3 regions of the Chryseobacterium hilariae genome follow, and region 2 is predicted to be linked to each of the others. Evidence: riboswitches for the same ligand, from Rfam matches in the RefSeq annotation. Region 2 holds a riboswitch; each other region holds the start of a gene.

Region 1 (4,292 bases), 130 kb from region 2:
GCACGTCCGCCAGCGCTTCCGTTAGACATTAATGATGTATAATCCGTATCAAGGATTTTTCCACCGATGCTGAATGTCAACAATCCCGATACATCAAAGTTTTTATAGGCAACACTTGTAGTAACTCCTCCCGTCACTTTAGGAAGTGCAGATCCCTGTACTGTTTTTGTTGCCTTTGCATATTCTGAGGTTGTTCCGTCCACTGTATTTCCGTTCGCATCCTGGTAGATATATCTCCACAAAGGCTTTCCATTGGAAGGATCAACGCCCATCCATTCAGGAATAAAGAAATCATAGATCGAACCGCCCACTTCCAGACGCTTTGTTCCGGTAATTACAGACCCTTTAGGAAGCTTTGTAATCTTATTGCTCAAAGTACTCAGGTTCACATCCACATTCCACTGGAAATTATCATTTTTGATTGGCGTTGTGAACAATGAAAACTCAAAACCTGTATTCTGTATTGTTCCGACATTAAACGGGAAATCACTGATCCCAAGGGATGGCGCAACCGGCATATTAAACAGAAGATCCTGGCTTTTTCGTTTAAAATATTCTACGTTACCTTTCACCCTGTTATTAAGAATGGCAAACTCAAGGCCTACATTTAAATTAAGATTGGTTTCCCATTTTACATCATTGGTCTGTACTTTTTCAAGTACAGTTCCCGGCTCGCCAAGATTATTATAAAATTTATATAATTCCTGATAAGCATAGTATAGTGAAGATCCATTAGGCCTCCTTAATTTATCATTTCCCTGACCACCATAACTTGCACGTAATGTTAGCTGATTAAAGACATTTAAATTTTTAATGAAATCTTCATTTGAAACTTTCCATGAACCTCCAACTGACCAGAATTTTCCCCATCGGTTATCTGCAAAGAACCTTGAAGAGCCGTCCGCCCTTCCAGATACTGATAAAAAGTAAGTATTGTTGAAATCATACTCCGCTCTTCCCAGGAAACTCAATAAAGAAAATTTATCCCTGTTTCCACTGAAGCTTCCCAACAAAGCAGCTGCATCAGGCTCGTAATAGTAAGGAAGAGAAAACTGGCTTCTGGAACCGGATATCGTCTGATAATCATATTTATAAAATTCCTGCCCTCCCAACACATTAAGGTGATGTTTCCCGAACTTCTTATCAAAAGTCAGAATATTACTTGTGGTATAGGAAAGCGTTCTGCTGTTTGATCTCGTTACAGAGCCTCCGATCTCACTCCCCTCTCCAACAAGTGGATTTGAATAATAATGACCGTTATAATTCACGAGATCAACTGAAAAGCTGGTTTTAAATTTCAGTTCCGGAAGGAAAGTAAAATCTAAAAATCCTTTTCCCGAGAAATTGTCTTCTTTATTTTCATTTTTATCTAAAGGAAGCGTTGCCGCTGCATTTTGATTCTGTAATGCACTTGTGGGCCTGTATTTCCCGAAATCATAAATTCTATTTCCTCCCGCATCCAGCACATAGCTTCCATCTGCATTTCTTTCATAATACGGATAGAAAGACGGAATAACTCTTGCTGCATTGATGATATTGTCGGTTCTGGAATCTGAAGACGGCGGGGCATTCTGGATACTGTTTGTATAACTTAAATTAACTCCTGCATTCAGCCATTTCTTTACTTCTGAATTAATTTTTAGCCTGGTTGCAAATTTTTGAAAGCCGGACTCTATAGCAATCCCTTTGTCATCAAGATATCCTAATGAAAAGAAATAATTACTTTTTTCGCTGCCTCCGCTGATATCAAAATCAACCTGACTTCTGGAAGCTGTTCTTTGAAGAATATCCCGCCAATCATCATTCCATAATGCTTTTGCTCCAGGGAGAAGCTTTCCGTCTGCTCCCACAGGATTTGGAAATCCGGTTCCGTAAGGATTTATCCCCAGAGCATTCACAAGATTATTACTTGCCATTTGCCCGGCCTGCTGGGAAGATATCTGTCCGGATTTGTATCCGTTTCTCAACGCTTCCCAATACAGCTGGAAATATTCATCTGTACTTACCTGCTTATAATCTTTTACCGCTCTGCTGGAAAATCCCTGACTGATATTAAAATTGATTCTTGATTCTCCCTTCTTACCGGATTTCGTTGTAATGATGATAATCCCGTTAGCTCCTCTTGAACCGTATAATGAACTTGCCGTAGCATCTTTCAGAACACTGATGGATTCTATATCATTCGGGCTGATGGAGTTGATATTTCCGTCAAAAGGAATCCCATCTACCACATAAAGAGGATCACTGGAAGCACTGATAGAACCTACTCCCCTTATTCTTACAGAAGCCGTTGAACCGGGTTGTCCGGAAGCACTTACAGCCTGAACACCGGGAACCTGGCCTTCCAGAGCTTTTGTAATATTGGTAACCGGTCTGTTATTGATCTTATCGCTGGAGATTGTGGCCACTGAACCTGTATAGCTTGTTCTTTTTGCTTTACCATAAGCAATGACAACCACTTCATCTATTTCCTTTTCGTTAATCGTATCTTTTTTCGGCTTTACTTCTTGTGCATTGACACTGAAGATTCCTAAGAAAAATACGGCAACCGGAGGAATCCAAATTTTAGAGTTAATTAAATTTTTACTAATCATAATCAATTTTATTTATCACATATTAAAAATTTGCCCTTTGCAGAAAAGACAGCAAAGGGCATCGATAAATACGATTAACCAAATGCTTATTTTTCCTTTAAAGGCTGAATGTAACACCTTGCTCGGGGCAGGTTGTTAAGATTTCACAGGGTCAGTTCCCTCCATCTTTCTTTATAAGCCGATCGAAATATGTTTACAAATCTAAAAACAATTAGTCTACAAAACAAGTAGACTTTAAAATTTATTATGAAATATTTTCAAAAATTAACTTAAAAACTTAATCAATGCTCGCTGTAGCAAACAGTTACAGAATTACGAAATAGCCAAACATGATAAATATCATTATAGATAATGCAATTTACCTAAAACTGAAAAAAAAGGTTCGAAAATAGAACTAAACTATTTAAATTTATAGAATGAAAGTTTTAATTGTAAATGGTCCCAATCTGAATCTTTTGGGCACAAGAGAACCTGAGATCTACGGAAGCATATCCATGGAGGAGTATTTGGAAAAATTAAAAACTGAATTTCCATCTCATGAATTAAGCTATTATCAGTCCAACATTGAAGGAGAGATTATCAACAGGTTACAGGAAGATGACTTTGATGCTTTGGTAATTAATCCCGGAGCCTATACTCATTATTCGTATGCCATCTCGGATTGTCTGAAAAATATCAGAAAACCGAAAATAGAGGTCCATATCAGTAATATTTACAAAAGAGAGGAATTCCGTCAGAAGTCTGTAACAGCAGCCAATACAGATGCAGTATTATCAGGCTTTGGAATGGATGGGTACAAGTTGGGGATTTTAAGCTTGAAAACAGTAAGCTAATAAGGACCTGGTACTTTAAAATGCTTCGATTCCACTAAGCATTTCTAAGACTAAATGTTTCGTTTTATGACTGGCAATAATATCGTTCTCAGAAAATTGAGATAATTTTAATATATAAATAAAAAGCCTCATCGATGATGAGGCTTTTATTGTATTAGATAGTCTGCTGCTGAAGCTGAGGTCCGGAAGCAATTAATTTCCTTCCTTCTTCAGTATCGCAGTACTGCTCAAAGTTTTTAATATATCTTGCAGCAAGATCTCTTGCTTTTTCTTCCCATTCTGAAGCATTGCTATATGTTTCTCTTGGATCCAAGATTCCTTCAGAAACATTCGGAAGCTCTGTAGGAATTTCAAGGTTTATGATTGGAACTCTGGTTTTAGGAGCATTTTCAATAGAACCGTCAATGATTGCATCAATGATCGCTCTTGTATCTTTCAGAGAGATTCTTTTTCCTGTTCCGTTCCATCCAGTATTTACTAAATAGGCTTTCGCTCCATGCTCCTTCATTTTACCAATCAATGTTTTAGAATACATTGTCGGGTGAAGAGTAAGAAACGCTTCTCCAAATGCAGGAGAGAAAGATGGTTCCGGTTCAGTAATTCCTCTTTCTGTACCAGCTAATTTGGAAGTATACCCGCAAAGGAAGTGGTATTGTGCCTGGTTTTCATCTAAAATAGAAACAGGAGGCAATACTCCGAATGCATCTGCAGAAAGGTAAACAATCTTCTTAGCATGTCCTGCTTTAGAAGGAAGAACAATCTTATTGATATGGTAAATTGGGTAAGATACTCTTGTATTTTCAGTGATAGAACCGTCGGTATAATCAGCGATTCCGTTGTTTACCACTACATTTTCAAGAAGCGC
Region 2 (4,292 bases):
CAGAAGTTTTCTTGCCACATCGTTTCCGGAAAGGTCTTCACGCGGATCAGGTTCCGTATATCCTTTTTCCATTGCTTCTCCGATAATGGTTGAGAATTTATCATTTCTCACAGAGAAATTATTAAAGATATAGCTTAGTGACCCGGAGAAAACGCCTTTTATTCTTGTAATATTTTCACCTGAGAGATGCAGCAATTTTATGGTATCAATCAATGGAAGGCCTGCTCCTACATTCGTTTCATAGAGATAACGTCTGTTATTTTTACTCAACGTATATCTTAGTTTACGGTATTCTTCTATGGGTAGTGTATTAAAAATTTTATTGGATGAAACCAGATCAAAACCGTTTTCCGCCAGCGCATGGTAATTTTTCACAAAATCTTTGCTTGCTGTATTGTCTACTACAATCAGGTTTTCCAGCTGATTTTCTTTTGAAAAGTTGATTAATTCATCAACATTTGATGGGTGCTCTGCTGTTAAGACCTCATCATTCCAGTCTGCATTGAAGCCTTTTTTATTGAAAGCTATTTTTCTTGAATTGGCTACTGCAACTACTTTAAGGTCTATCTTTTTACGTCTTCTTATTTCTTCAGACGACTGTAAAACCTGCTCTATTAATGTTTTCCCGACGTTACCGTGGCCAATGATTGCGAGGTGAACGGTTTTAGGCTTTTTGAAGATTTCGGATTCAATGATATTCTTCGTTTTTTCGTCCTGGGAAGAAGTAACCACAATATTAACTCTGTTTTCTCCTGCAACCTGGTTGAGAAGAAGTGGGAAAACATTGTTTCTGGCCAGCTCTGCAAGGACTTTATTGAAATCTTCAGCTACAAACCCAAGTACGGAAACATTATTGATGCTGTAAATCTGTGAAACCTTTCCTGATTTTCTTTCCGGTTCAAATTCATCGATCAGGCAGGTCACTGCTTTTTCAGCATCGGCTTCATTGACCAGAATAGATATTCCGTTTTCAATAGCCTGTTGGGAGATCACTCCTACACTGATGCGCGCCAAAGTAAGCGCTTTAAAAATTCTTCCATCGATGCCGATCTCGCCCAGGAAATCTTCTCCTTCAAATTTGATGATTGATCTGTTTTTTAAAAACTTTATCTCGTTAGCATTTCTCATTCTACAAAATATTTTTTATGATAGTATTTAATTGTTCGTATTCCATTAGGAAGGCATCATGCCCGTGAATTGACTGTATTTCATGATAGAAAACTTTTTGATTTTTCTCTTTCAGCTGTTCAAAGCACATTTGGATTTCTGAGGCAGGAAAAAATAAATCTGTGTCTACAGCGATAAGGTGCATTCGGGCACTGATCTTTTCCAGCTGTTCTTCTTCGGTGTTGATGTTCATCAGCAGATGGTTCATCAGCTTATAAGACTTCAAACTAAACCTTTCGTTTAATGAATTTCCATGATAAACAAGCCAGTCTTCTGATTCTAATCTTTGATTTTTCTGATCGTATCTATTCTGAAATCTGTCATTTAAGGATTGAGGTGTTCTGTAACACAGCATCGCATGGATTCTTGCTTTTTGCAGGGGTTCATCATTTCCGTTCAGCAGAAATTTCTGAACCAGGCACTGTGCGTGAAGCCAGTCATGAGTTTTAAAATCGCAGGCAATAGGAATAAAAATCTCCGTCAGCTGTGGCTGTTTGGTAAGCATTTCCCACGCAATCCCTCCTCCGAGAGAACCTCCAATAATGGCGTAAAGATTTTTGATATGTAAAGCTTCAAGCCCTTTCAGAAATATTTCAGCAATATCTGATGGCGTGAAGTCTTCGTATTCGTCAATTAAAAAATGATCATATCCGTTTCCGGGAATATTGAAACACAGAACCGTGTATTTATTCGTATCAATAACCTGATTTTCACCGATCAGCCATTTCCACCATCCTTTTTCTCCGGAAACATTTGAATTTCCGGTTAAGGCATGGTTTATCAATATAACAGGTGCTGTAAACAGGTCTTTCCCGAAGATCTGATAAGTCAACGGGATATTGTATTCCTTTTGGGAATGGGTACGATACGAAAGATTAATATAGTTTAGTTCTGTTTTCAATTCTATTATTTTAATACAATTGAAAATGCCACAGGAATGGCTGAAAAGAACTTCAGTAAGTTATCTGTCCAAAATAAATTGGTAGAACGTAGCACCTTCTCTGCTTGCACAAAGGGTTGCTAAGGTTTCATAGGGTCTAATCCCTCAACCTTTCTTGATAACATTTTCAATATTTGAATGAACGCTCTGCAAAGATAAGTCTTTTCTTTTAAAATTAAAAAGAAAAAATATTTAATATTAAAAAACTCTGTAATAATAAGCGTTTCAGGGCTATATTAATAATTCTTCAGATGGAAGGAATTGGAATTATTTTTCAAAAAAACTAACTTCGTATTGAAAAAGTGATGAAATATGACTGTTGAAAAAGAAAGATTACAAGATGCTAAGTGGAAAAACTGGGGTCCTTATGTAAGCAACCGGCAATGGGGAAATGTACGTGAAGACTACAGCCCGAACGGAAATGCATGGCATTACGCGAACCATAATAATGCAGAAAGCTACGCCTACCGGTGGGGCGAAGAAGGCATCGCGGGAATCTCTGATGTGAAACAGCTTTTCTGTTTTGCATTTTCCTTCTGGAATAAAAAAGATAAAATTGTAAAAGAACGTTTTTTTGGGTTAAGCAATCCTCAGGGTAACCACGGCGAGGATATCAAAGAAATTTTTTATTATTTAGATAATACACCTACTCACAGCTATATGAAAATGGTGTATAAATATCCTATCAATCCGTTTCCTTATGATGACCTTGTTGCCGAAAACGGCAGACGAAGCAAAAAGGAACCTGAATATGAGATATTTGATACCGGAATTTTTAATAACGATGAATATTTTGATATTTTTATTGAATACTGTAAAGCGGATCATAATGATATTCTTGCAAGGGTAACCATTCATAACCGAAGCAATCAAGATGCTCCCATCGTTATAGCTCCGACTGCCTGGTTTCGAAATAACTGGAAATGGGGCTACAATACATATAAGGGGCAAATGAATGCTTCTTATGACGGTTGCATTGATATTAACCATGACAGCATTTCGATTAAAAAGTTTTATTCAAGAAATCTGGCTGCGAAAAGTGCTTTTTGTGAAAATGAAACGAATACTCCCAAATTATATGGAGCCCCTTATCCGGGAAACACCTATTTTAAAGACGGAATAAATGATCATATCATCTATGGAAGCAATACGGTAAATCCGGAAAAAAGAGGCACCAAAGCATCTTTTATCATTGATGAAATGATTGGTGCAGGACAATCCAAAACTTTTGATTTCAGATTGTGCCCTGATGAAACGGATGAACCTTTCGATAGGTTCGACGAAATTTTCAGCACAAGAACTGCCGAAGCAGATGAGTTCTACAATGAAATCCAGACTGAAACAATACACGAGGACGAAAGAAATGTTCAGCGACAGGCTTTTGCGGGACTTCTCTGGAATAAGCAGTTCTATCACTATAATGTAGGAAAATGGCTGAAAGGCGATCCGAACTACGAAGCTCCCAGAAATTTCAATGAGTATGTAAGAAATACGGAATGGAACCATCTTCACAATAAAGATATCATTTCTATGCCTGATAAATGGGAGTATCCGTGGTATGCAACCTGGGACCTGGCGTTTCACTGCGTTCCTTTTTCCATTATTGACGGTGAATTTGCAAAAGGACAGCTTCTACTTTTAACAAAGGAATGGTATATGCATCCGAACGGCCAGCTTCCTGCTTATGAATGGAACCTGAGCGACGTAAATCCACCGGTACACGCATGGTCCTGCTTCCGGGTTTTTAAGATTGATGAAAAACAAAATGGTAAGCCTGACCTTTTATTCCTTGAAAAAGTTTTCCAGAAACTTCTCCTGAATTTTACATGGTGGGTGAACCGAAAGGATAAAAGCGGAAACAATATTTTTGGAGGAGGTTTCCTTGGTCTGGATAATATTGGTGCTTTTGACCGTAATATGGAACTGAAGGATGGGCAACATCTTGAACAGGCAGATGGAACAAGCTGGATGGCGATGTATGCTCTTAATATGATGCGGATTGCCATGGAACTTGCACAGTATTACCAGGTTTATGAAGATATGGCCATCAAGTTTTTTGAACATTATTTGTATATCGCTGAAGCTATGGAAAATCTGGGTGACGGTAAGGAAGGCTTATGGAATGAAGAGGATGGATTCTTCTATGATGTGCTACAGCTTGGTAACGGGGACAGTGTTTCATTGA
Region 3 (4,292 bases), on a different contig from region 2:
CTTTTGTCTTAGGAGAAAGGGTTTCAATGATATTGATCTGGTCCGGCCCGAAGAATTCATCCTGGGAAGGCACTAAGTTTTCAGGAAAATGGAAATCTGTGATCTTGGTTTCTGTATAATTTCCTGCCAGATTAATATTTAAATTTCCTCCGCCCAGTTTCCAATCATAAGTGATAACAACATCTACTCCTTTTGTTTCTGTGTCTACTGCATTAGCGAAAAATCTTCCGCTTTCTACGTCATACTGGGCCAGTCTCGGATCTTCGATATTGCTGGTGATCACAATTCTGTCTTTTACCCTGATCCAATACCCATCAACTGTTATAAACAGTCTGTTAGCCGGCTTCAGGGTAAATCCGGCACTGGCATTGACTGAAGTTTCCTGCTTTAGTTTATCAAATCCAAGCGCTCTGGCTGCATCACTGTCATTCCTGAAAATTCCTTTGGTGACAATTCCTGTTCCTGAAGTGGAGATATCGGCATAGGAATTATTAAAATACTGCTGCTGAAGCGATGGAGCCCTGAAGCCAGTTCCTACTGATGCCCGTATTGCATAATCTTTTATAAATTCATATCTCATGGCTAGTTTTCCATTCAGCGTATTTCCAAAATCTGAATAATTTTCAAATCTTCCTGCCAGATCTATGTTCAATTTTTTAGCGATATCATAAGAAACATCAGCATATATGGCTGTTGAATGCCTGGATTTCTTTAAAGCATTGTCCGGAGAAAAACCGATAAATGATTGTGAGCCGCCATTCCCTTCCACTGTAGATCCGGGAACCGCAGGGTTTCCATTGATATCATATCGGGTGTAGGAAGTTTCATCTCCAGCTTTGATCTCGTACTGTTCAAAGCGGAACTCTCCTCCAAATGCAATATTAAACTGATCCAATTTTTTAGAAACATCAAGATTCACTGTATTCTGAAGAAAATTGTGCGCTCCTGCGTAAAAGCTCGTTGGAGATTTCGCCCCTAAAGATGCATTATTGGTATTGTCTACGTTATAATTGAAAGTGTTGCTTCCGAAGGTATTGCTTACATCAAACAACCAGTTGTTAACATTATATTTCGCTCCTACAGCATAAGAAAAGTCGTAAACCTGTGAGTTCAAAGAGGCCTGAAACCCATTCGGGTAGATAGAGGAAACCACATTATCTTTTTCACCGGGCAGTCTTCTGAAACCGAAGCCTTTTCCTTCTTTAATGCTGAAACCTCCGAAAGAATACAGCTTAAAGCTTTCACTTAAAGGATATTCGGAATTAAAAAACAGTTGCGCCTGCCTGATCTGTGCATCTCCGATCTGAAAATTAAAATCATCCCTGGTGAGACCTCTTTCTCTAATAATTTGATCATCTGCAGCTCTGGCCGCGATAGGATCATTAGCAAATTCATAGGCAAAATTATCTCCGAAAATGTCCAGGTCATGATTTTGGGTTCTTGTGGTCTTTCCTCTGTGGCTCAGTTGCAATGAAAGGTTTATATAACTTTCCTTTTTCCCAAGAGAAGATCCGTAATTGATTCCGGCCTGATAGGTTTCACCGTCATTTCTCCCGCTGATTCCATAGGATGCTGAAGCTGTCGCTCCGATATCTTTTTTAAGAATAATATTGACTACTCCTGCAATGGCATCAGAACCATATTGTGCGGCGGCACCGTCTCTCAGAACCTCTATTCTGTCGATAGCAATTACCGGAATTGTACTGAGATCTGTTCCTACAGATCCATTTCCAACGGTATTCTGATAGTTGACCAATGAAGTGGTGTGCCTTCTTTTCCCGTTGATGAGCACTAAAACCTGATCCGGCCCCATGCCTCTTAAGGTTACGGGATCAATATGTTCTGTCCCGTCGGATGCCGACTGTCTTACAGAATTAAATGACGGAATCACATAATTCAGCAGATCCTGGACTGTCGTTTGAGGAGCAGATTTCTGCAGCTTTTCTATATTGATAATGTCTACAGGAACCGGTGTTTCCAGTTTTGTTCTTTTAGCATTTCTGTTTCCTACGATAATTACATCTTCGATCTGACTTTCTTTTCCCTGCTCTTGTGCGTTCACCAAAACAGCTCCCAGGAGTATAACCGACAGGCTTAATTTTTTCATCTTTGTCCTCGTAAATTAATGATTCAATAGCTCTACGGACCTCATCCGCAGACATAAAAGATTTCAAGAAATGGAATTGCTGTCAGAATATTGACTTTTCTCATCTTCCCCAAACTGGGTTGGAATTAGCACCTTTACACTTTTTAGAGTCGTGCAGGTTGCTAAGGTTTCATAGGGCCAAATCCCTCCACCTTTCTTGATAAATCTACTGCAAAAGTAGACTAATATTTTTAATTGGCAAAAATTAGATTTATATATTCTGTAGTGTTTTATAAAAAGGAGGGACGATGTTTATCGTCCCTCTTTTGTTATTTAATAATCATCTTTTGAATGGCAGTGCCTGTTTCAGACCGCAGGTGAACCAAATAGGTGCCCGGCGGATAATTGGCCTTCAATTCATACGTTCCGTTTTCGGTATTCAATTTAATGGAATCCATTTTTTTACTGCTCATGTCAAAAATAATGATCTCTCCGTTTTTAGCTTTGTGATATACTAATTTTGCCACACCGTTTTTCACAGGATTATCTGCAATCTGAAGTGAGAGTTTATTCGCTGCATTCACATCAGATGTTGATAATGCACCTGCATAATTACCGAAAATTCTGAACTCTCCAGGCTGCAAGGTAATAGGAGCTGTTGTAGAAGCAATATTATAAACAGAGTTATCCATCAGGTTTTGCCACTGTCCCGTGTAAGGGAAGTAAGGAACAACATTTTGAGCTGCAGTGGTATAGTTTGCCAAAACTACCACATTCTTCATTCCGGCTATTGCATTGTCATACACATAAATTCTGGTGATCAAACCTTCAGGATCGTTGGTAAGGTTGTTGGATTCTACAGTATATGTTTTTGATTTGAAAACCGGATAGGTATTTCTGATATTGATAATTTTAGCCCAGGTATCATACACCGCTTTTCTGTTGGCATTGGTATCATATCCTAAAGTAAAGGCAACAGGTTTTTCATCTGTACGGCATCCGCTGCTGATTGTACCGTCTGCACATCGATTGATGCTGAATTCATAGCCCAGTTCACCAAACTGCCAGATCATTTTCGGGCCGGGAATAGTGAAGAATGTAGCTCCAAACGTTTTCATTCTTTCTAATGCTGTATTTAAGTTTTTCACATTATAACTTCCATTTACGGCTCCATAAGCAAGGTTTTTAAACATTAACCTTTCTTCATCATGGCTTTCCCCATAACCTACAGCATGCATATTGGTAAAGCCGTGAAGGCTGTAATTCATTCTGTCATAGTTACTGTTTTCTTTGTAACCCATAGTATTTTGGTTGTAAGGCTCAGTCTGCTTATTCCAAAGCATCACCCCTTTTCCTTCGGCAATTCTGTAGTTTGCCCACTGCTGTTCTTCAGCATCTGTTCCCAAATGTTCGAATATCATATAGGAATTCGGATCTATAGCCCACTGTTTATTAGCATAATTTTTCATAATATCCACTCTGTCCTGTTGGTAAGCATTGGTACAGGCTTCATCATTTTCAGAGCAGTTTTGGGTAAATCCCTTCGTTAGATCCCAACGGAATCCATCAATTTTATATTCAGTCAGCCATTGCTGAAGACTTCTTTCAACATAATACTGCGTTGAAGGACTTGAGTGATTAAAATCATTAAACACATTATAAGAATGCTTCGGAACTTGATTGAAATAGGGATTATTGGCTGCTATATCTCCGAAACCGTCTCCATCCGGATCAATATTCCACAATCTCGCTAAAGGTGATCGTCCTGTTGCATGATTAAATGCAATATCTAAAATAACGGCAATTCCATTCTGGTGGCACAGGTCAACAAATTCTTTGAATTTTTCAGGGGTTCCGTAAGCTTTGTCCAATGCATAATGGAAAGAAGTATTGTATCCCCATGAAAGATTCCCCTCAAATTCCATAATAGGAAGAAGCTCTATAGCATTGATATTTAAGTTCTTTAAATAAGTTATTTTGTTGATTAACGACTGCCAGTTTTTTTCCTGCGTGAAATCTCTCAGCAGTAATTCATACACCATAAGATTTTCCTTAGCAGGTCTTTGAAAGTTGGTCACCTGCCAGTTGTAAGGAGCCTGACCGGTTTTAAACATAGATACTTCAAAGCTCTGTCCTGCAGGAAACGGAGGTAAATCAGGATAAGTAGCAGCTGAGATCCACTGATCATCATAGGAAGACAAGATCT

What was found. A riboswitch is a leader RNA that binds a small molecule or an ion and turns the genes downstream of it on or off. The one in region 2 is predicted to bind S-adenosylmethionine.
Region 1: another riboswitch for S-adenosylmethionine. It lies ahead of ACMGDK_RS08100 (SusC/RagA family TonB-linked outer membrane protein); the one in region 2 lies ahead of ACMGDK_RS07445 (alpha/beta fold hydrolase).
Region 3: another riboswitch for S-adenosylmethionine. It lies ahead of ACMGDK_RS13285 (TonB-dependent receptor plug domain-containing protein); the one in region 2 lies ahead of ACMGDK_RS07445 (alpha/beta fold hydrolase).

What each region holds. Positions count from the first base shown of each region.
Region 1 covers NZ_JBLFFJ010000002.1:276,458-280,749, forward strand. Annotated here, with positions in the region: gene ACMGDK_RS08100 (SusC/RagA family TonB-linked outer membrane protein) at 1-2,594, opposite strand, end outside; SAM riboswitch class I at 2,678-2,774, opposite strand; gene ACMGDK_RS08105 (type II 3-dehydroquinate dehydratase) at 3,011-3,427, shown strand; gene pckA (phosphoenolpyruvate carboxykinase (ATP)) at 3,582-4,292, opposite strand, start outside.
Region 2 covers NZ_JBLFFJ010000002.1:143,067-147,358, forward strand. Annotated here, with positions in the region: gene ACMGDK_RS07440 (ACT domain-containing protein) at 1-1,128, opposite strand, end outside; gene ACMGDK_RS07445 (alpha/beta fold hydrolase) at 1,130-2,068, opposite strand; SAM riboswitch class I at 2,126-2,232, opposite strand; gene ACMGDK_RS07450 (MGH1-like glycoside hydrolase domain-containing protein) at 2,420-4,292, shown strand, end outside.
Region 3 covers NZ_JBLFFJ010000004.1:166,501-170,792, forward strand. Annotated here, with positions in the region: gene ACMGDK_RS13285 (TonB-dependent receptor plug domain-containing protein) at 1-2,107, opposite strand, end outside; SAM riboswitch class I at 2,205-2,313, opposite strand; gene ACMGDK_RS13290 (alpha-amylase family glycosyl hydrolase) at 2,416-4,292, opposite strand, start outside.